Regions from separate parts of the Streptomyces albidicamelliae genome, predicted to be linked through region 3. Evidence: riboswitches for the same ligand, from Rfam matches in the RefSeq annotation. Region 3 holds a riboswitch; each other region holds the start of a gene.
What was found. Region 3 has a riboswitch for cyclic di-AMP ahead of N8I86_RS17355 (transglycosylase SLT domain-containing protein). Riboswitches for the same ligand answer to the same signal wherever they lie in the genome.

Region 1 (4,676 bases), 320 kb from region 3:
GGCGGCGAGCATCTGCGCGGCGGCCGTGTAGTCGCGGGCGTCCTCCGGGAGGCCGAGGGCGGCGTTCGCCTCGTAGGTGTCGAGGCCCTGGTCCTGGAGGGCGTAGGCGTCGAGCTTGTTGTAGAGGCCGATGCCGCGTCCCTCCTGGCGGAGGTAGAGCAGGACGCCGCCGCGCTCGGCGATGCGCTCGACGGCCTCGCGCAGCTGGGGGCCGCAGTCGCAGCGGGACGAACCGAAGACGTCGCCGGTCAGGCACTCGGAGTGCAGGCGCACCAGCGGGACCGGGCCGGGGTCGCCGAGGACGACGGCGACGTGCTCCTGGCCGTCGGTGAGCCCGTGGAAGGTGACGAGCTCCGCGTCGGTGCTGTAGCCGTCGGGGAAGCGCAGCGGCACCCGGACGCGGGCGCGCGGGGTGGCGGCGGGGGTGTCGGGCATACGGGCCTCCGGTGTCGTCCCGTCTGTTTCAGATTTGAAGCAGACGCTCGGCCGGGACCCTATCGCATGCTTCAAAGTTAAATCAACGACCTTCGGGGGCGCGTCCCGCCGGCGGCTCCGGCTGGGCTCCCGAGCAGGGCGAGGACCGCCGACGCCACGGCACGTCCTCGGTGGTCGGCCGCTCGTCGTCCGCCCCCTGGAGCCCGCGCGCGATCCCCGTGCAGATCTCCTCCAGCTGCCCCACCTGCTCCGGCGTGAGCCGGTCGAAGAGGGTGGCGCGCACCGTGTCGACGTGCCCCGGTGCCGTACGCTCCAGCACGGCCGTCCCCGCGTCGGTCAGCACCGCGAGACTGCTGCGCTTGTCCCAGGGGCAGTCCTCCCGGCGCACCAGTCCGTCCCGCTCCAGCCGCGTCACCACGTACGTCAGCCTGCTGCGGGTGATCTTCAGCGTCTCGGCGAGGTCGGTCATGCGCAGCCGCCGCTCGGGCGCCTCGGAGAGGTTGGCCAGCACCGAGTAGAACAGGTGGGGCATGCCGCCCTCCTGCTGGAGCTGACGGTCGATCGCGTCCTCCAGGAGGCGGGAGGCGGCCATGTAGGCGCGCCAGGCGCGCTGCTCCTCGGGGGTGAGCCAGCGGGTCGTCATGCTGTCAGTGTAAGTTTGTTTCAAAGTTGAACCAAGATCCGGTGAGGTGCGCCGGGTCACCGTGAGGGAGTACGCCGATGCCCCTGCCGTACGTACTGCTGTCCGCCGCCGTCTCCCTCGACGGCTACCTGGACGACACCGGCCCCGATCGGCTGCTGCTCTCCAGCCCGGCCGACTTCGACCGGGTCGACGCGGTGCGGGCCTCCGTCGACGCCATCCTGATCGGCGCCGGCACCATTCGCGCCGACAACCCGCGGCTGCTGGTCAACTCCGCCGAGCGCCGCGCCGCCCGGGTGGCGTCCGGCCGGCCCGCCTACCCCCTGAAGGTGACGGTCACCGCCACCGGCGACCTCGACCCCGGGGCCCACTTCTGGCACACCGGCGGCGAGAAGCTGGTCTGCACGACCGACAAGGGCGCCGAAGTGGCCTCCCGCCTCCTCGGGGACACCGCGGACGTCGTCGCGCTCGGCGCCGACCTCGACTGGCGGGCCCTGCTGGAGCACCTGCACGACGTGCGCGGGGTCGAACGCCTCATGGTCGAGGGCGGCGGCCGGGTGCACACCCAGCTCCTGACGCAGGGCCTCGCCGACGAACTCCAGCTGGTCCTCGCCCCGCTCCTGGTCGGCGACCCGGCGGCCCCGCGGCTGTTCGGCCCCGGGGAGTACCAGGGCGGACGGCTCCGTCTGGTCGAGACCCGCCGGATCGAGGACGTCGTCCTCATGCGGTACGAGCCCACCGCCCCCGGCGCCGGCCCGGTCCCCACCGCCGCCGACCGCCGCTGGCTGCGCACCGCCTGTGAGCTCGCCGCCCAGTGCCCGCCCTCGGAGACGGCGTTCAGCGTCGGCGCGGTCGTGGTCGCCGCCGACGGCACCGAGCTCGCCCGCGGTCACTCCCGGGAGGGCGGCGACCCCGTGGTCCACGCGGAGGAGGCGGCCCTGGCCAGGATCGACCCGGCCGACCCGGCACTGCCCGGCGCCACCGTCTACAGCAGCCTGGAACCCTGCGCCCGCCGCGCCTCCCGCCCCGCCCCCTGTGCCGAGCTGATCCTGCGGTCCGGGGCGCGCCGGGTGGTCACCGCCTGGCGGGAGCCGGACACCTTCGTGGCCGGGGCCGACGGCACGGGCGTCCTGCGCGACGGCGGGGCCGAGGTCGTCGTGCTCCCGGAGTTCGAGGCGCTCGCCAAGGCCCCGAACGCCCACCTGACGGCCTGACCGGCCCCGCCCCGCGGCACGCCGGAAAGGGGCCCCGGGAAACCGATTGGCTCATGGTCCCGTGCATGACGTATGCTGAAGACACAACGACGCGGGGTGGAGCAGCTCGGTAGCTCGCTGGGCTCATAACCCAGAGGTCGCAGGTTCAAATCCTGTCCCCGCTACTGAAGGCTCAGGGCCGGGATCCAGTTCATGGATTCCGGCCCTGAGTGTTTCCCGGGCCCGGTCCGGGCACCGTTCACCGACAGTGATCGGACGAGCGCCGAGCGCAGGGCATCTGAGTCACCATCAAAACTTCTGTGACTCCTGAATCGCGGCCAACTCGCCCGGTTTGCAAGGATGGCAGCGCTTAAGTCCACGGCGGAAAAGGTTAATGATCAAGCCGAACGGCTTGGAAAGTGCCCCGCGGGTCTATTAACGTTCGATAACGCAGCGCGGTCGTCCCAGCCGTCACCCGCGACGGCTCCGTGCGCACGCGCCGAATCCCGTAAGGGAACCGGGGAACCACCACCCTGGGGTGAATCACGCGGCTGCCTGGGTGAACTCCCTTGAGTCCACGCCGGGTATACGCGCGTAGGAGACCTTCCTGCTCCGAACCCGTCAGCTAACCCGGTAGGCGGAGGAAGGAAAGGAGCGCGCCCGCGTGGCGTCCAACCGGCCTGCCCCAGAAGTCCCGTTCATACCGGCTCAAGCCGAGAGCGAGACCTTCGGTTACGCCTCCTACCGTGCCGAGGAGGGCCCCTGGGAGGAGTGGAACCCCACCGAGGAGTCCCTCACCCCGGTCCGCGGGCGGCACCGCGTGGCCAAGCAGCGCGGCGGGTTCGCCCGCAGCTCCACCGTCCTCGGCGTCGGCGTGATCGCTGCGGTCGGCGCGGGCGGGATGGCCAGCGCCAACACCGGCAAGCCGCCGGTCTCCATCTCCCTGCCGGACCTGCCGAACGTCGGCTCCCTCTTCGACGACGGTTCCGCCAAGACCTCCGAGGCCACCGGGCTCAGCGACGTCGGGGTGACCTCCGCCGGCAGCGAGCAGGACACCGACGCGGGCGAGGCCCTGCGCAGCCGGATCATGGCCCAGGCCGAGCAGCAGAAGGGCCAGGCCGAGAGCAAGGCCACCGCCGCCAGGCTCGCCACCGCCGAGAAGCTGACCGCCGACGCGGCCGCGAAGGCGGAGAAGGAAGCCGCCGCCAAGGCCGCCGCCGCGAAGGAGAAGGCCGAGGCCGCGGCCGCCAAGGCGCAGGCCGAGGCCAAGAAGGCGGCCGAGGAGAAGCGGCTGGCCGAACTGGCCAAGCAGTACACCCTGCCGACGTCCTCGTACACGATCACCTCGACGTTCGGCCAGGCCGGCTCGATGTGGTCCTCCGGGTACCACACCGGCCTCGACTTCGCGGCCCCCACGGGCACCCTCATCAAGGCCATCCACAGCGGCACGATCACGCAGGCGGGCTGGGCCGGCTCCTACGGCTACCGCACGGTCCTGACCCTGGACGACGGCACCGAGCTGTGGTTCTGCCACCAGTCCTCGATCAGCGTCTCCGTCGGCCAGAAGGTCTCCACCGGCGAGCTCATCGGCCGGGTCGGCGCGACCGGCAACGTCACCGGCCCGCACCTCCACCTGGAGGTCCACCCGGGCGGCGACGCCACGGGCATCGACCCCATGGCCTGGCTGCGGGGCAAGGGCCTCACCCCCTGACACCCTTTCGCGGGAACCCGGCGCCGACGGCGGAAGAGATCATTCGCCGTCGGCGTTGACTTGGACCATGACTTCTCTGCGCACACTCGGTTCCTCCGACCTCGAGGTCTTCCCCCTCTCCCTCGGCGGCAACGTCTTCGGCTGGACCGCCGACGAGCAGACCTCCTTCGCCGTGCTCGACGCCTACGCCGCCGCGGGCGGCAACTTCGTCGACACCGCCGACAGCTACAGCGCCTGGGTGGAGGGCAACTCCGGCGGCGAGTCCGAGACGATCATCGGTAAGTGGGTCAAGGCCCGCGGCAACCGCGACGACGTCGTCATCGCCACCAAGGTCAGCCAGCACCCCGAGTACCAGGGCCTGTCCGCGGCCACCATCAAGGCCGCCGCCGACGCCTCCCTGCGCCGTCTCGGCACCGACCGCATCGACCTCTACTACACGCACTTCGACAAGCCCGAGGTGCCGGTCGAGGAGATCATCGGCGCGCTGGACGAGCTGGTGAGGGCGGGCAAGGTCCGGCACATCGCCGCCTCCAACATCAGCCCCGAGCGGCTGCGGGCCTCCCTGGACTTCTCCGACCGCGAGGGCCTGGCCCGCTACGTCGCCCTCCAGCCGCACTACAACCTGGTCTCCCGCGACACCTACGAGGGCCCGCTGCAGGACCTGGCCGCCCGCGAGGGCCTGGCCGCGGTGCCCTAC
Region 2 (4,676 bases), 2.3 Mb from region 3:
GCCGGGTCCGCGAGGGGCCACGGCATGAGGAGGGGTATGCCCATGTCCCGACCGTCCGCCCGTCACGTCCTGCCCGAGTTCACCGAGCACGTCGGCAGCGGCGCGCGCACTCTCGATCCGTACGGCAAGCTCTTCGAGGACCGGGTCGTCTTCCTCGGCACACCGGTCGACGACGCCGCGGCGAACGACGTGACGGCGCAGTTCATGTACCTCGAACACGCCGCCCCCGACCGGGACATCACGCTGTACATCAACTCCCCGGGCGGTTCCTTCGGGGCGATGACGGCGATCTACGACACGATGCGGTACGTCGGCTGCGACATCGCGACGTACTGCCTGGGGCAGGCCGTTTCCGTCGCCGCGGTGCTGCTCGCGGCCGGCACCCCCGGCAAGCGGTTCACGCTGCCGAGCGCCCGCATGGTGCTCGAACAGCCCACCCTGCCGGAGCCGGTGCGGGGGCAGCCCAGCGACCTCGCGATCCAGGCCGGGGAGTTGGCCCGGACCCGTGCACTGACGGAGACGATCCTCACGGCGCACACGGGGCGCACGGCGGAGCAGGTCCACCGGGACCTGGAGCGGGATCTGATCCTGGACGCCTCCGGGGCCCTGGCCTACGGCCTGGTGGACGGTGTCGTGCCCAGCCGCCGCGAGGTGCCCGGCGCACCGGACGCGAGGTGAGCGCCCGATGCTGCCTCCGGAACTGCCGCCGCTGCCCGCGCTGACCCGGGCGGAGGGCGAGTTGATCGACCGTTACCTGGAGGCGGCCGACCTGCTGGGACGGATCAACCCCGCGCGCGACGGTGCCACCTACCCCGGCCTGCGGGCCGCGCAGGCCCTGGTGCGCAAGGCGGCGGAGCTGCGTGACGCGCTCGCGCTGATGCACGCGCGGGGCGAGACGGAGCTGCACGGGGACACGCTGGCACGGGCCCTGCGGGTGCTGGACGGCGAGCGCCGCACCGCTCGCGTCGCGCTCCCGCCCGACGGCGTCGGCTGATCCGGACGCGCGTGGGGCCCGCGCGGGCCCGGGCGTCGACGCGCCGTTCGGGCCGGAGTTGAAACGGCCCGAACGACTGTCCGCCGACCGAGGTATATCCAGATGATTTTCTGACGCTCCCGGCTTGCGCGCGGGACCGGTCCGTGGTGCCCCGGCACGTGCTCCGCCCCAGGTCGGGGGCTACGAACGGGACTTGACGACGTCTCGAACAGAGCAATGTCCACCCGAACGGGTGAGTGGTGAGTAACGCCACAAATCCCCGATTCCATTGGGATTTTCGGACACCTGTGAGTGAAGATCCCTGTCTGACGACAAGACCCCGCCACGGCGGCGGGGCGATCCGGGCGGACGCCGAGTCCTGCCGCCGCCCGGATGACCGGTCGACAGGAGTGGATCGGCAGGAGTGGAGGACCCAAGCTAGACGGGTCGCCGGAACGGATGTTCGTCCGCTGGATGCGGACGGCCGGATGTTCCGAGCAGCCCTTGGGGTGAAGCCGCGGCAACGCGGCCGGGCAACTTCGCCAGCCCGAATCCGACAGGTCATCCTTCACAGGCGGCTGACGAAGGGTTGCGCATGTCTGCGCTCAATCGTGTCCCGTCGCTGATGGCCCGGGCCGGCACGGCCTCGGCTCTGACACTCGCCGCCGTCGGCGGCTCCATCGCGGTGCCCGGCCTCGCCACCGACGCCTCGGCCGCGACCACCGCGGCCACCGCGACGAAGGCACTGAAGATCGCGGCCTCCAAGAAGGGGGCTCCGTACCAGTACGGGGCCACCGGGCCGCGGCGCTTCGACTGCTCGGGTCTGACGCTCTACTCGTTCAAGAAGGCGGGCAAGAAGCTGCCGCGCACCGCCGCCCAGCAGTACAACAAGTCGCACCACATCTCGGCCAGGAGCCGCAAGGCAGGCGATCTGGTGTTCTTCCACTCCGGTTCCAGCGTCTACCACGTCGGCATCTACGCCGGTCACGGCAAGATCTGGCACGCGCCCAGGACCGGTGACGTGGTGCGGCTGCAGAAGATCTGGACGAAGAGCGTGTGGTACGGCCGGGTGAGCTGACCCGACGTCACGGCAGGAGCGGCCCCGGCGGCGGGTCCGCTCCTCCCATGGCCCAAGGGTCCGTCAGTGCCGCCTGGGCGCCCGCCCGGAGTCCGCGGGCGGCTCGGGGCCGGCGCACGGAGGATCAGCGCGAACAGCGGCGTCCCGGACACGGGTGTCCAGCCCCGGCCGAGGCCTCCTCGGAGGCCTCGGCCGGGGCGTCGCGGCGTTCTGGCGCCCGTGCCGGGCTACGGCTCCTGCTGCCCTCCGGCCGTCACCGGCTCGACCGGCAGCGCCCACGGCAGCTCGATGAAGACCGTCTTGCCCCCCTCACGGGTCGGGCGGACGCGGAGCTTGCCGCCGCACTCGGCGGTGAGGCAGCGGATGATGACCATGCCGCGCCCGTTGTCCTGCTGGACGGCGGCGGGCAGTCTCTTGGGGAAGCGGGGATGGCTGTCCGTGACGCCGATGCGCAGGTGCTCGTCACGGTCCAGCGCGATGTCGACCGTGAAGGTGGGTGACTGTCCGAAGGTGTGCTGTACGGCGTTGGTGGCGAGTTCGGAGACGATGAGCCGGACGGTGTCGGCCACGTCGGTGTCCGACGGAAGGCCCCACTCCGCGAGCGTCCCCACCACGTAGGTGCGGGCCGCGGCGACCGAGGCGGGATCGCTCGGCAGAGTGACGGATGCTTCCAGATGGTCTGCCATGGCGACGTCGTCCCTTTCCCACGGGACCGCAGTCCGACATGGAGCGGATGGTTCGAGTACGGTCCCGGACTGGTGCTGGTCGCCAGACTGCCATCACCGGGCCGGTCACGGGGAGCGATCCACCAAGATATGCATATATCTGTCGCCCGAAGCGGTGAACTCTGCGACGCGCAGCCGTATTCGGGCGGTCCATAAGGAGTAAGGAGGAGCCCATGCAGAACGGTCCCGCGGTGCGCCGCCGCAAACTGGGCGCCGAACTGCGCACGCTGCGTACCGGTGCGGGGCTCACGAGCGGGGAGGCGGCGCAGCTGGTCGGCTGGCACCAGTCGAAGGTGAGCCGCATCGAGACCGGCGCGAGCGGTGTGAAACCGGCCGATCTGCGGTTACTTCTGGACGCGTACGGGGTGCGGGACGGGCACTTGCGCGAGTTGCTGCTGATGCTGGCGGGGCCGGAGGAGGCCGGTGGAAGCAACCGGTGGTGGCACGCCTATCGCGGGGTGCTGCCGCCGACGTACCGGGATTTCATCAGTCTGGAGTCGCAGGCGAGCGCCATGCGCACCCTGGAGACGACGGTCGTGCCGGGGCTGCTGCAGACCGCCGAGTACGCCAGCGCGGTGACCCGGGCGGCCGTGAACGACCTGGACGAGGAGCACCTGGACGCGCTGGTGGAGGTGCGTCTGGCCAGGCAGGACGTGCTGCGTTCGCACCCGCCGCTGGAGCTCAGCGCGGTGCTCGACGAGGCGGTGCTGCGCCGCGAGGTCGGCGGTCCCGAGGTGATGGCACGGCAGCGGGAGCGGCTGGAGGAGGCGGCCCGGCTGCCCCAAGTACGGCTCCAGGTACTGCCGTTCGGCGCCGGAGCGCATGTCGGCCTCACCGGGCCTTTCGTTATCTTCTCATTTCCGAGCACTTCTGATCTGGATGTGGTTGTTGTCGACCAGTTGACGAGTAGCCTCTACCTCGAACGGAAAGAAGACCTGGTGGCCTACTCGCAGGCCTTCAAGTCCCTTCAGGACCAAGCCCTTTCACCCGAGGACTCGTTGGACTACATCGCCGGGATAGGTGACGGCGCGTAAGGAGGCACCATGACCGCTCTGCCTCGGAACGTCCCTGCCAGTACCGACCTGCACGACGTGAGCTGGCTGCGCAGCAGCCACAGCACGGGAGCCAACAACTGCGTGGAGACGGCCCGGCCGCACACCGGCCCCTGGGCCGGACTGCTCGCCGTGCGCGACTCGAAGGACCCGGCCGGACCCGCGCTGCTCTTCTCCCCCGAGAGCTGGGCGGGGTTCGTGACCACGCTCCCGTGATCCGCCAAGACCCCGCCCGCCTCTGATCACATCCCCTCGCGGCGACGCCCGGCCGTGTCACGCCGACTCATGGTCGCGTCTCGCCGATCACTCGTACAGCGCGTTCGATCTCGGCCCCGGAGAGGTCGGCCCGGGCGGTCAGCCTCAGCCGTGAGATGCCGTCGGGCACGGAAGGAGGACGGAAGCAGCCCACGGCCAGACCCGCCGTACGGCAGTCGGCCGCCCAGCGCACCGCCTGCTCCGGGGACGGTGCCCGCACGGAGACCACCGCGGCGTCCGGACGTACCGCTTCCAGGCCCGCGGCGGTCAGCCGTGCGTGCAGTTCCGAAGCCACCTCCCGGGCCCGCGCCGCGCGCTCCGGCTCCCGGACGAGCAGCCGCAGCGCGGCCAGCGCGGCACCCGCCGCCGCCGGCGCCAGACCGGTGTCGAAGATGAATGTCCGGGCCGCGTTGACCAGATGGCCGATCACCCGGGCCGGGCCGAGCACCACCCCGCCCTGGCTGCCCAGCGACTTGGACAGGGTGGCCGTCACGACCACGTCCTCGGCACCGGCCAGACCGGTCGCGTACGGCGCGCCCCGTCCGCCCTCGCCCAGCACACCGAGACCGTGGGCGTCGTCCACCACCAGGCCC
Region 3 (4,676 bases):
ATGTCCTCGGCCAGTCCGAGCCGGGCGGCCCGCTCGCGCAGCCGGAGCACGGGCAGCGTCGCGATGCCTTCGCGCAGGTCGGTGCCCGGGGTCTTGCCGGACTCGTGGGAGTCGGAGGCGATGTCCAGGACGTCGTCCGCGAGCTGGAAGGCGACCCCGAGCCGCTCGCCGTACTGGGTGAGCACGTCGACGATCGTCTCGTCGGCGCCGGACATCATCGCGCCGAACCGGCAGGAGACCGCGACCAGCGAGCCCGTCTTGCCGCCGAGTACGTCCAGGTAGTGATCGACCGGGTCGCGGCCGTCCGTGGGACCGGCCGTCTCCAGGATCTGGCCCGTGACCAGCCGCTCGAACGCGAGGGCCTGCACCCGGACCGCCTCGGGGCCGAGGTCGGCGAGGATCTGGGAGGCCCGGGCGAACAGGAAGTCGCCGGTCAGGACCGCGACGGAGTTGCCCCAGCGGGTATTGGCGCTGTCCACGCCACGGCGCACGGCCGCCTCGTCCATCACGTCGTCGTGGTACAGCGTGGCGAGGTGGGTCAGCTCCACGACGACGGCCGAGGGCACGATCCCCGGTGCGTAGGGGTCGCCGAACTGGGACGCGAGCATCACGAGCAGCGGACGGAACCGCTTCCCACCGGCTCGTACGAGGTGCTGCGCGGCCTCCGTGATGAACGGGACCTCGCTCTTGGTGGCCTCGAGCAAGCCTTCCTCGACAGCCGTCAATCCGGCCTGGACATCGGCTTCCAGAGCCTGGTCCCGCACGCTCAGCCCGAACGGCCCGACGACGGTCACGAGGGGTCTCCTGTCTGCTGGTGTCTGCTGGCGCTTACGCGGTTTGTCGATAGGTCGCTGCCATCACTCAAGTCAGCGTATCCGGTCCTCTTTCGATCACCGATAGCGCCCACCGGTCCAGCCTGGGCGGTATCGGATCATGACCGGTATGGTTTTGATCGGTTGGTAAGAACGGATATTTATCGACTTAACAGGAATCCGTGCACTTTGTCGCGAACCGCGACGTGAGCGGAGTAATACCGACGCCACCCCGCGAGCACCTTCGAGTGCCACGCGACCACCCCTGGAGTACGCCGGGGGCGCGCCGGGAGCGGCAACCCACTCGGACGCAACGGACACAACGGGCACATCGGGCGGGCAACGACCCCCGTCGTCCATCCGGGCACCCCCTTCCCCTCGTCGCCGCACTTCGCCTCTTCACGTGCCGCGGCCACCACCACAACGACCGGCGCCACGTCACGGGTTCCGCCAAATGCCGCCTCAGCCGTAAATCACCTGAATCCCTCATGTCTGATTTGCATTATTTTGCTATTTCGTGAGTTGGCTCACTCGGGCGGAGGAACCACCCTCACCCACCGACACCCCCTTCTCCCCTTGCCCTACTGGCGAGTTGAGAGTTGGCAACCGCAAAGGATCAAGCGTCTCAAAAGCCACAGACCAAGGTCAAATAGGGTGTTGTGTGAATCCGGTACTTGTTCCCGACATGTGCTCTCGCATACGTTCCGGGCCGTCGGGCGGACGCCTAATCCTGCCGCCGCCCGCGTAACCCATCGACGAACTCATTTCGTACGGCAGGAGCGGGGGACCCAGGTAAGTCATCGCCGTACCGGTCGGCACACGTCGCACCGGAACGGCTGGGGTGAAGCCGTGCCTCCCCAGGGCACGGCCGGGCACCTCCCCGCCCGAACCCGACAGCTCACCTCGCAGGCGACGGAGAGGAACTTCCCCATGCCTGCTGCCGCTCAGCCCCGCCGCACCCGGAACAACCGCCTCGTCCGCACCCTGGCCGTCCTCGGGACCGGCGCCGCCGTCCTCGCCCTGCCGCTCGTCGGCGCCACGAGCGCCGCCGCGGCCCCCACCACCGCCACGACGGTCTCCACCACCCCCGCCGGGTACCCGAACAACCTCGACGGCTGGATCCGCGAATCCCTCGCGATCATGGCCGAGAAGAAGATCCCGGGCACCTACAACGGCATCTACCGCAACGTCATGCGGGAGTCCTCCGGCAACCCCAACGCCATCAACCTCTGGGACTCGAACGCCGTCAAGGGCACCCCGTCCAAGGGCCTCCTCCAGGTCATCGACCCGACCTTCGCGACCTACCACGTCGTCGGCACCTCCTTCGACCCCTACGACCCGGTCGCGAACATCACCGCCGCCTGCAACTACGCGGCCGCGCGGTACGGCTCGATCGACAACGTCTTCGGCGCGTACTGACGGACGGGTCCGGCCCGTACCGGCGGACGCACCGGGCACGTTCCGGCGGACGTGCCCGGCGCGCACCGGCGGCGGACCGGAACCCGTCCGGCATCCGCACCCGACGCCCGGCGGACCGGAGCGCACCGGCACCTGACGGACCGGCGCGCACCGGCCTCCGGCCGAACGGAGCGGTGCCGAAGGGCCGGTCACCCGGCCGGGAAGAGTCCTTCGAGGACGACGGCCACGCCGTCGTCCTCGTTCGACTCGGTGACCTCGTCGGCCACCGCCTTGAGTTCGGGGTGCGCGTTGGCCATGGCCACGCCCCGCGCGGCCCAGTCGAACATCGGGATGTCATTGGGCATGTCCCCGAAGGCCAGCGCGCGTTCCGGGCCCACGCCGAGCCGCTCGGCGGCCAGCGCGAGCCCGGACGCCTTGGTCACCCCGCGCGGCTGGAGCTCCACGGTGCCCGGCCCGGACATGGTGACGGTCGCCAGCGAGCCGACCGCCGCGCGCGCGACCGCCGCCAACTCGTCGTCGCACAGGGTGGCGTGGCGCAGCAGGACCTTGCTGATGGGCTCGCACCACAGGTCGTCGCGCCGGCCCACCCGGAGGGCGGGCAGCGTGGGATGCGGCATCAGATAGCCGGGCTCGATGAGGGTGAGCCCGTCCACCCCGTCCTGGTCGACGGCCGCGAACACCGGGCCCACCTCCGCCTCGATCTTGCCGAGCGCGGTCTCGGCCAGCTCCCGGTCCAGCCGGACCGACCACAGCAGGCGGTCCGCCGCGGCGTCGTAGACCTGAGCACCCTGTCCGCACACCGCGAGCCCGGTGCAGCCGAGGTTCGCCAGCAGCGGTCGTACCCGCGGAGCCGGCCGGCCCGTCACCACCAGATGCCGGGCGCCCGCTCGCGCCACCCGCGCGAGCGCGGCGAGCGACCGGTCGGAGACGGTGTCGTCGCCGCGCAACAACGTCCCGTCCAGGTCGGTGGCGATCAGTGCATATGCCGGGGTGGGTGCCATGATCAGAGAATACGGACACCGCGCCCCGCCGACTCACCTCTCTCGCCACGTACTTACGTGCTGCTCGGCCCCAAGTGGCGTACCCCGCACCATCGATGGCCGAGGCACACCTCAGCCGTGCCGCGCGCCGGGTGCTCCGCCAGGCGCGGGCAGGCGATCTCCGTGCCGCGCGCGAAGCGCATCACCGGACCGCCGTACGAGGACGCCGCCGGAAGCCCCGGTGAGGTCCGGGCCGGGCACCGAGAAGACACAGCCGGGGCCGAGCCTGGGCGTGCGGCGCCTCAGCGCGACCGGAGCTGCGGGAGGCACAGTCCCAAGAGCTGCGAGAGGCACTGCCCAAGACACGCATCTCAGCCGTAACGTGTGGCGCGACCACATGGAACGCATCGCCATGCATGGCTCGGATGAGAGTGAGGCAGTACCCCCATGCCCCCCTTCGACGTCCCCGAGGGCGACCCCTTCGGCCCGCACAACCTTCCCTACGGCGTGTTCTCGCCCTCCGGCAGCACGGAGCGCAGGGTCGGCGTCCGGCTCGGGGACCACGTGCTCGACGCGGGCGCCGCGGCCGCCGCGCTCGGCTCGCCGCACCACTCGCTGCTGGCGCAGCCCACCCTCGACGCGCTGCTCGCCGCCGGGCGCGCGACCTGGTCCGACGTGCGGCGCGCCCTGACGGAGTGGGTGACGTCGTCCGCGCACCGGCCGACGATCGAGCCGCTGTTCCACCCCCTGTCGACGGTCACCCTCCACCTGCCCTTCCAGGTGGCCGACTACGTCGACTTCTACGCCTCGGAGAACCACGCCCGGAACGTCGGCCACATCTTCCGTCCGGACGCCGAGGACTCCATCACCCCCAACTGGAAGCACCTGCCGATCGGCTACCACGGCCGCTCCGGCACGGTCGTCGTCTCGGGCACCGACGTCATCCGGCCGTCCGGCCAGCGCAAGGGCCCCGGTGACCCCGCCCCCGTCTTCGGCCCGTCGATCCGGCTGGACATCGAGGCGGAGGTCGGCTTCGTCGTGGGCGCGCCCTCCGAACTGGGCCGGCCGGTCGCGCTCGGCGACTTCCGCGAGCACGTCTTCGGGCTGTGCCTGCTGAACGACTGGTCCGCGCGCGACATCCAGGCCTGGGAGTACGTCCCCCTCGGCCCGTTCCTCGGCAAGTCCTTCGCCACCTCGGTGTCGGCCTGGATCACGCCGCTGGAAGCGCTGGACCACGCGCGCGTGGCGCCCCCGGAGCGCACGTACCCGCTGCTGCCGTACCTGGACGACTCGGCGCCGGACATCGAGCCCGGCGGCTACGACCTGCGGATCTCCGTCGCCATCAACGGCCACGTGGTGTCGGAGCCGCCCTTCTCGACCATGTACTGGACCGCCGCGCAGCAGCTCGCCCACATGACGGTGAACGGCGCCTCGCTGCGCACCGGCGACCTGTACGGCTCCGGCA
Region 4 (4,676 bases), 1.2 Mb from region 3:
CGCTGGCGGGGCGGACTCATCATGCGCGGGCTGCGCACCCTGCCCGTGGAGTTCACCCCGGTCCCCCGGCCGCCCCGGCGGCCGGGGGACCGGCGAGGGGCCGGCCCAGAGTTCGTAGAACCTTCAACACGACAGGCGTTCAACTCTGTGATCTTCACGTGATCTGCGCGGCATGAACTTGTGACAAGTGATCGTCTGCCGATACGTTCCTCCCTCAGCGTGGCGACGAGCACCATCCGCCGCGCCGGCCCTGCTGTCGCACGAAAGGCTTCCGCATGCTCTCCGGGAACGGCCGCCATCGTCGCCCCCGTCAGGCTCCAGCTCTCCTCGTCGCGGCCGGAGTGACCGGCTCCGCCATCGCCATCCCGCTGCTCGGCGCGGCGAGCGCCAACGCGGCCGACGGCACCACGTGGGACAAGGTGGCCGAGTGCGAGAGCGGCGGTTCGTGGAGCGCCGACACCGGCAACGGTTACTACGGCGGACTCCAGATATCCCAGGAGGACTGGGACAAGTACGGCGGCGGGCAGTACGCCTACAGCGCCGACGAGGCCAGCCGCTCGCAGCAGATCTCCGTCGCCGAGAAGATCCTCGCCGACCGGGGCACCACCCCCTGGGCCACCTGCGCCCTGCTCTCCGGGCTGACCTACAACTCCGGCTCGCTGGACGTCGACACGGGCGTCGACGAGTCCGGGAACGCCCAGGGTTCGGACGACTCGTCCGGATCGGGTGACAACTCCTCATCGTCCGGTCTGCCGGATTCGTCGTCGTCCGGCGACTCTTCCGCCTCCGGTTCCACCGGCTCCAAGGGCGACGCGGACTCCTCCGATGGCACGCACGGGAAGTCCACCTCCCACCCGGGCGAGGGTGGCGGCAAGGGGGACGACAACGAGGACGGATCGACCGGCACCAACACCCCCAAGCCGGACAAGTCCACCTCTCCCGAGACCGGTGACGCCGGAAGCGCACAGGGGGACGGCGGCTCGCCCACGGCCGTTCCGGACACCGGCAACTCGGACAATTCCCAGCAGAGCGCCGGATCCTGGAGCCTGGTCGACACCGGCGCGCTCAGCAGTGGCGGACGTCACCGCGGCAAGAGCGCGGACGAAAACGTGACAAACGGTCAGGACTCCGCCGCGACCGGCCGTCACGCCTCCCGCGAGGCGGACGACTACACCGTCCGCCAGGGCGACTCGCTCGCCTCCATCGCCGAGTCCCTTGCGGTCGAGGGCGGGTGGCGCGCCCTCTATGCCGACAACAAGAAGGAGATCGGGTCCGACCCGAACCGCATCACGGCCGGTCAGACCCTGGAAATCGGTAGCGAAACGGACGCCGGATAGCGCGAGTTGGCGCCCCACTTGCGGCGCTAATGTCCGGTTTGGTGAAAGTGTGGGATGAGTCTCAGAAGCCCTGATCGTCTTTGAAATTCCGCGGATCGCGTGTCTACGGTCAAGGCCGCTCGTCACCACGAGCCCCGGCAGTCGCAACGCCGAATCCTGCCAGCGGTTGCCCGGGAACAGTCGTCGCGTCATGCGCCGTAGGCAGGAGCGGGGGACCCAAGGTAAGTGCCGTTGCCGGCAGTTGAGCCGGCACCGGCTTGGGGTGAAGCCGCACTCCGCGCAAGCGGGAGTGCGGCCGGGCAACTCAACCGGCCCGAACCCGACAGCTCACCTCGCAGGCGTCGGTGAGGGGATCGATCCATGCTGTTTTCCAGCAAGGGCAAGCACCGCCGTCCGTCCAAGGCCGTCCGCGCCGTCGCGCTCGCCGGTGTCACCGGTGCCGCCGTCGCCGCTCCGCTGATGGCGGCCGGCAACGCCTCCGCCGCCACCGCCTCCCAGTGGGACGCGGTCGCCCAGTGCGAGTCCGGCGGCAACTGGTCCATCAACACCGGCAACGGCTACTTCGGCGGTCTGCAGTTCTCCGCCTCCACCTGGGCCGCGTACGGCGGCACCGCCTACGCCCCGCAGGCCAACCAGGCCAGCAAGGCGCAGCAGATAGCCGTCGCCGAGAAGGTGCTCGCCGCTCAGGGCAAGGGCGCCTGGCCGGTCTGCGGCACGGGTCTGTCGAGCACCCCCTACAACGGCTCGACCGGCTCCACCCCGACGGGTGGCTCCTCGTCGAAGCCGGCCACCACCACCCGCTCCACCGACACGCAGGCCGCCTCCCGGTCCGCCGAGCGTCCGGCCGCGAGCAAGACCGTCACCACCCCGACCGGCAAGAAGGTGAAGAAGGGCGACGGCGAGTACAAGGTCGTCAAGGGCGACACCCTCAGCACCATCGCCACGAAGCACCACGTCCAGGGCGGCTGGAAGAAGCTCTTCGAGCTGAACAAGGACATCGTCGAGGACGCCGACATGATCTTCCCCGGTCAGCAGCTGCACCTGAAGTGACACCCGGCCGCCAGCCGGACCACAGCGCCCTCACATTCCCGGTGGGCACCCTGGAGGTGCCCACCCCGCAGACCTCGTGAGGGTCACCCCCGTCCCCACGGGCTCCCCGCCCCGGCGCGTTTTCCCCCGTACGCGCCGGGGCGGGGTTTTTCGTCTCCCGGCCCGCTTCCGGCCCTTTCCCTGTTCTTCATCGCGGCCCCCCTTTGTTCCGACGGTGAACAATGGGTACCGTCTGCGTGTCCCGCCCTGTCCACGGGACGGTCGGTCGGTGGCCGACGGCCCGTGGACGGATAGGCTCTAGGCGCAAGGCCCGGAGCCGTGAGGCACCCAGCCCCGCACTTCCAGCGTCACATCCAAGAAGGAGATGCTCGTGCCGTCCATCGACGTCGTCGTAGCCCGGGAAATCCTGGACTCCCGAGGCAACCCCACGGTCGAGGTCGAGGTCGGCCTCGACGACGGCAGCACCGGTCGTGCCGCCGTCCCGTCCGGCGCCTCCACGGGCGCCTTCGAGGCCATCGAGCTGCGCGACGGTGACCCGAACCGCTACCAGGGCAAGGGTGTCGAGAAGGCCGTCCTCGCCGTCATCGAGCAGATCGGCCCGGAGCTCGTCGGCTACGACGCCACCGAGCAGCGCCTGATCGACCAGGCCATGTTCGACCTGGACGCCACCGACAACAAGGGCTCGCTCGGCGCCAACGCCATCCTCGGCGTCTCCCTGGCCGTCGCGCACGCCGCCTCCGAGGCCTCGGACCTCCCCCTCTTCCGCTACCTGGGCGGCCCGAACGCGCACCTGCTGCCGGTGCCGATGATGAACATCCTGAACGGCGGCTCGCACGCCGACTCCAACGTGGACATCCAGGAGTTCATGATCGCCCCGATCGGCGCGGAGTCCTTCTCCGAGGCGCTGCGCTGGGGCACCGAGGTCTACCACACGCTGAAGAAGGTCCTGAAGAGCAAGGGCCTGTCCACCGGCCTCGGCGACGAGGGCGGCTTCGCCCCGAACCTGGACTCCAACCGCGCCGCCCTGGACCTCATCCTCGAAGCGATCAAGGAAGCCGGTTACGTCCCCGGCGAGCAGATCGCCCTCGCGCTCGACGTGGCCGCCTCCGAGTTCTACAAGGACGGCAAGTACCTCTTCGAGGGCAAGGAGCGCTCCGCCGCCGAGATGACGGAGTACTACGAGGAGCTCGTCGCGGCCTACCCGCTCGTCTCCATCGAGGACCCGCTGTTCGAGGACGACTGGTCCGGCTGGAAGGTCATCACCGACCGTCTCGGCGACAAGGTCCAGCTGGTCGGCGACGACCTGTTCGTCACCAACCCCGAGCGCCTCGCCCGCGGCATCGAGGACGGCGCGGCCAACGCCCTGCTGGTCAAGGTGAACCAGATCGGCTCGCTCACCGAGACCCTGGACGCCGTCGAGCTGGCCCAGCGCAACGGCTTCAAGTGCATGATGTCCCACCGCTCCGGCGAGACCGAGGACGTCACCATCGCCGACCTCGCCGTCGCCACCAACTGCGGCCAGATCAAGACCGGCGCCCCGGCCCGCTCCGAGCGCGTCGCCAAGTACAACCAGCTGCTGCGCATCGAGGAGATCCTCGACGACGCCGCGGTGTACGCCGGCCGCAGCGCCTTCCCGCGCTTCCGCGGCCAGCACGAGGTCTCCAAGGGCTGACCTCCACCGGGCTAAGTCTTAGCCAGTCGTACGTACGTCCCCGTCCCCGGTCCCGTACCGTGTCCGGGGACGTACGCACGTGAAAGGGGAGGCGGAGGACCAGATGGCCGTGAAGGACCGGGACCGTTTCTCCACCGCGACCAGGCTGCGGCTGCTCGGCGAGCAGACGGCGGCCCGCGTCTACCGCTCCCAGACCAAGCGCCAGGCGCGCCGCTCCCGGCTCACCGGCCGCGCGGCCCTGCTCGCGCTGGTGCTGTGCACGATGATCGTCGCGCTCGCCTACCCGATGCGGCAGTACGTCTCCCAGCGCGCCGAGATCTCCGATCTCCAGCACCGCCAGGAGCAGGCACGCCGGCGCGTCGAGCAGCTGCGGGACCTCAAGGCGCGCTGGCAGGACGACGCCTACGCCGAGCAGCAGATCCGGCACCGGCTGCACTACGTGAGGCCCGGCGAGACCGGGTACGTGGTGGTGGACCCGGGATCCGCCCAGCAGTCCCGCACCGATCTCCGGGCCGCGCACCGGCCCTGGTACGCGAACGTCTGGGACGGCGTCGACAAGTCCGACGCCTCCGACCAGTAGCCGGCCCCGTCCGGTCACCGACAGAAAGCCACCCTGA

Region 1: another riboswitch for cyclic di-AMP. It lies ahead of N8I86_RS18790 (M23 family metallopeptidase); the one in region 3 lies ahead of N8I86_RS17355 (transglycosylase SLT domain-containing protein).
Region 2: another riboswitch for cyclic di-AMP. It lies ahead of N8I86_RS06940 (C40 family peptidase); the one in region 3 lies ahead of N8I86_RS17355 (transglycosylase SLT domain-containing protein).
Region 4: another riboswitch for cyclic di-AMP. It lies ahead of N8I86_RS22850 (transglycosylase family protein); the one in region 3 lies ahead of N8I86_RS17355 (transglycosylase SLT domain-containing protein).

Annotation. Positions count from the first base shown of each region.
Region 1 is NZ_CP106795.1:4,083,177-4,087,852, reverse strand. Features, by position in the region: gene N8I86_RS18810 (GTP cyclohydrolase II) at 1-435, opposite strand, end outside; gene N8I86_RS18805 (MarR family winged helix-turn-helix transcriptional regulator) at 518-1,078, opposite strand; gene N8I86_RS18800 (dihydrofolate reductase family protein) at 1,156-2,289, shown strand; tRNA gene N8I86_RS18795 (tRNA-Met) at 2,380-2,453, shown strand; cyclic di-AMP (ydaO/yuaA leader) riboswitch at 2,756-2,923, shown strand; gene N8I86_RS18790 (M23 family metallopeptidase) at 2,933-3,979, shown strand; gene N8I86_RS18785 (aldo/keto reductase) at 4,047-4,676, shown strand, end outside.
Region 2 is NZ_CP106795.1:1,482,818-1,487,493, forward strand. Features, by position in the region: gene N8I86_RS06930 (ATP-dependent Clp protease proteolytic subunit) at 43-678, shown strand; gene N8I86_RS06935 (hypothetical protein) at 686-994, shown strand; cyclic di-AMP (ydaO/yuaA leader) riboswitch at 1,412-1,565, shown strand; gene N8I86_RS06940 (C40 family peptidase) at 1,569-2,051, shown strand; gene N8I86_RS06945 (ATP-binding protein) at 2,279-2,737, opposite strand; gene N8I86_RS06950 (helix-turn-helix domain-containing protein) at 2,950-3,810, shown strand; gene N8I86_RS06955 (DUF397 domain-containing protein) at 3,820-4,044, shown strand; gene N8I86_RS06960 (8-amino-7-oxononanoate synthase) at 4,112-4,676, opposite strand, start outside.
Region 3 is NZ_CP106795.1:3,767,392-3,772,067, forward strand. Features, by position in the region: gene N8I86_RS17350 (polyprenyl synthetase family protein) at 1-794, opposite strand, end outside; cyclic di-AMP (ydaO/yuaA leader) riboswitch at 1,556-1,739, shown strand; gene N8I86_RS17355 (transglycosylase SLT domain-containing protein) at 1,743-2,231, shown strand; gene N8I86_RS17360 (HAD family hydrolase) at 2,420-3,232, opposite strand; gene fahA (fumarylacetoacetase) at 3,659-4,676, shown strand, end outside.
Region 4 is NZ_CP106795.1:4,957,122-4,961,797, forward strand. Features, by position in the region: gene N8I86_RS22840 (cytochrome P450 family protein) at 1-162, shown strand, start outside; gene N8I86_RS22845 (LysM peptidoglycan-binding domain-containing protein) at 276-1,337, shown strand; cyclic di-AMP (ydaO/yuaA leader) riboswitch at 1,521-1,693, shown strand; gene N8I86_RS22850 (transglycosylase family protein) at 1,698-2,387, shown strand; gene eno (phosphopyruvate hydratase) at 2,752-4,059, shown strand; gene N8I86_RS22860 (FtsB family cell division protein) at 4,163-4,639, shown strand.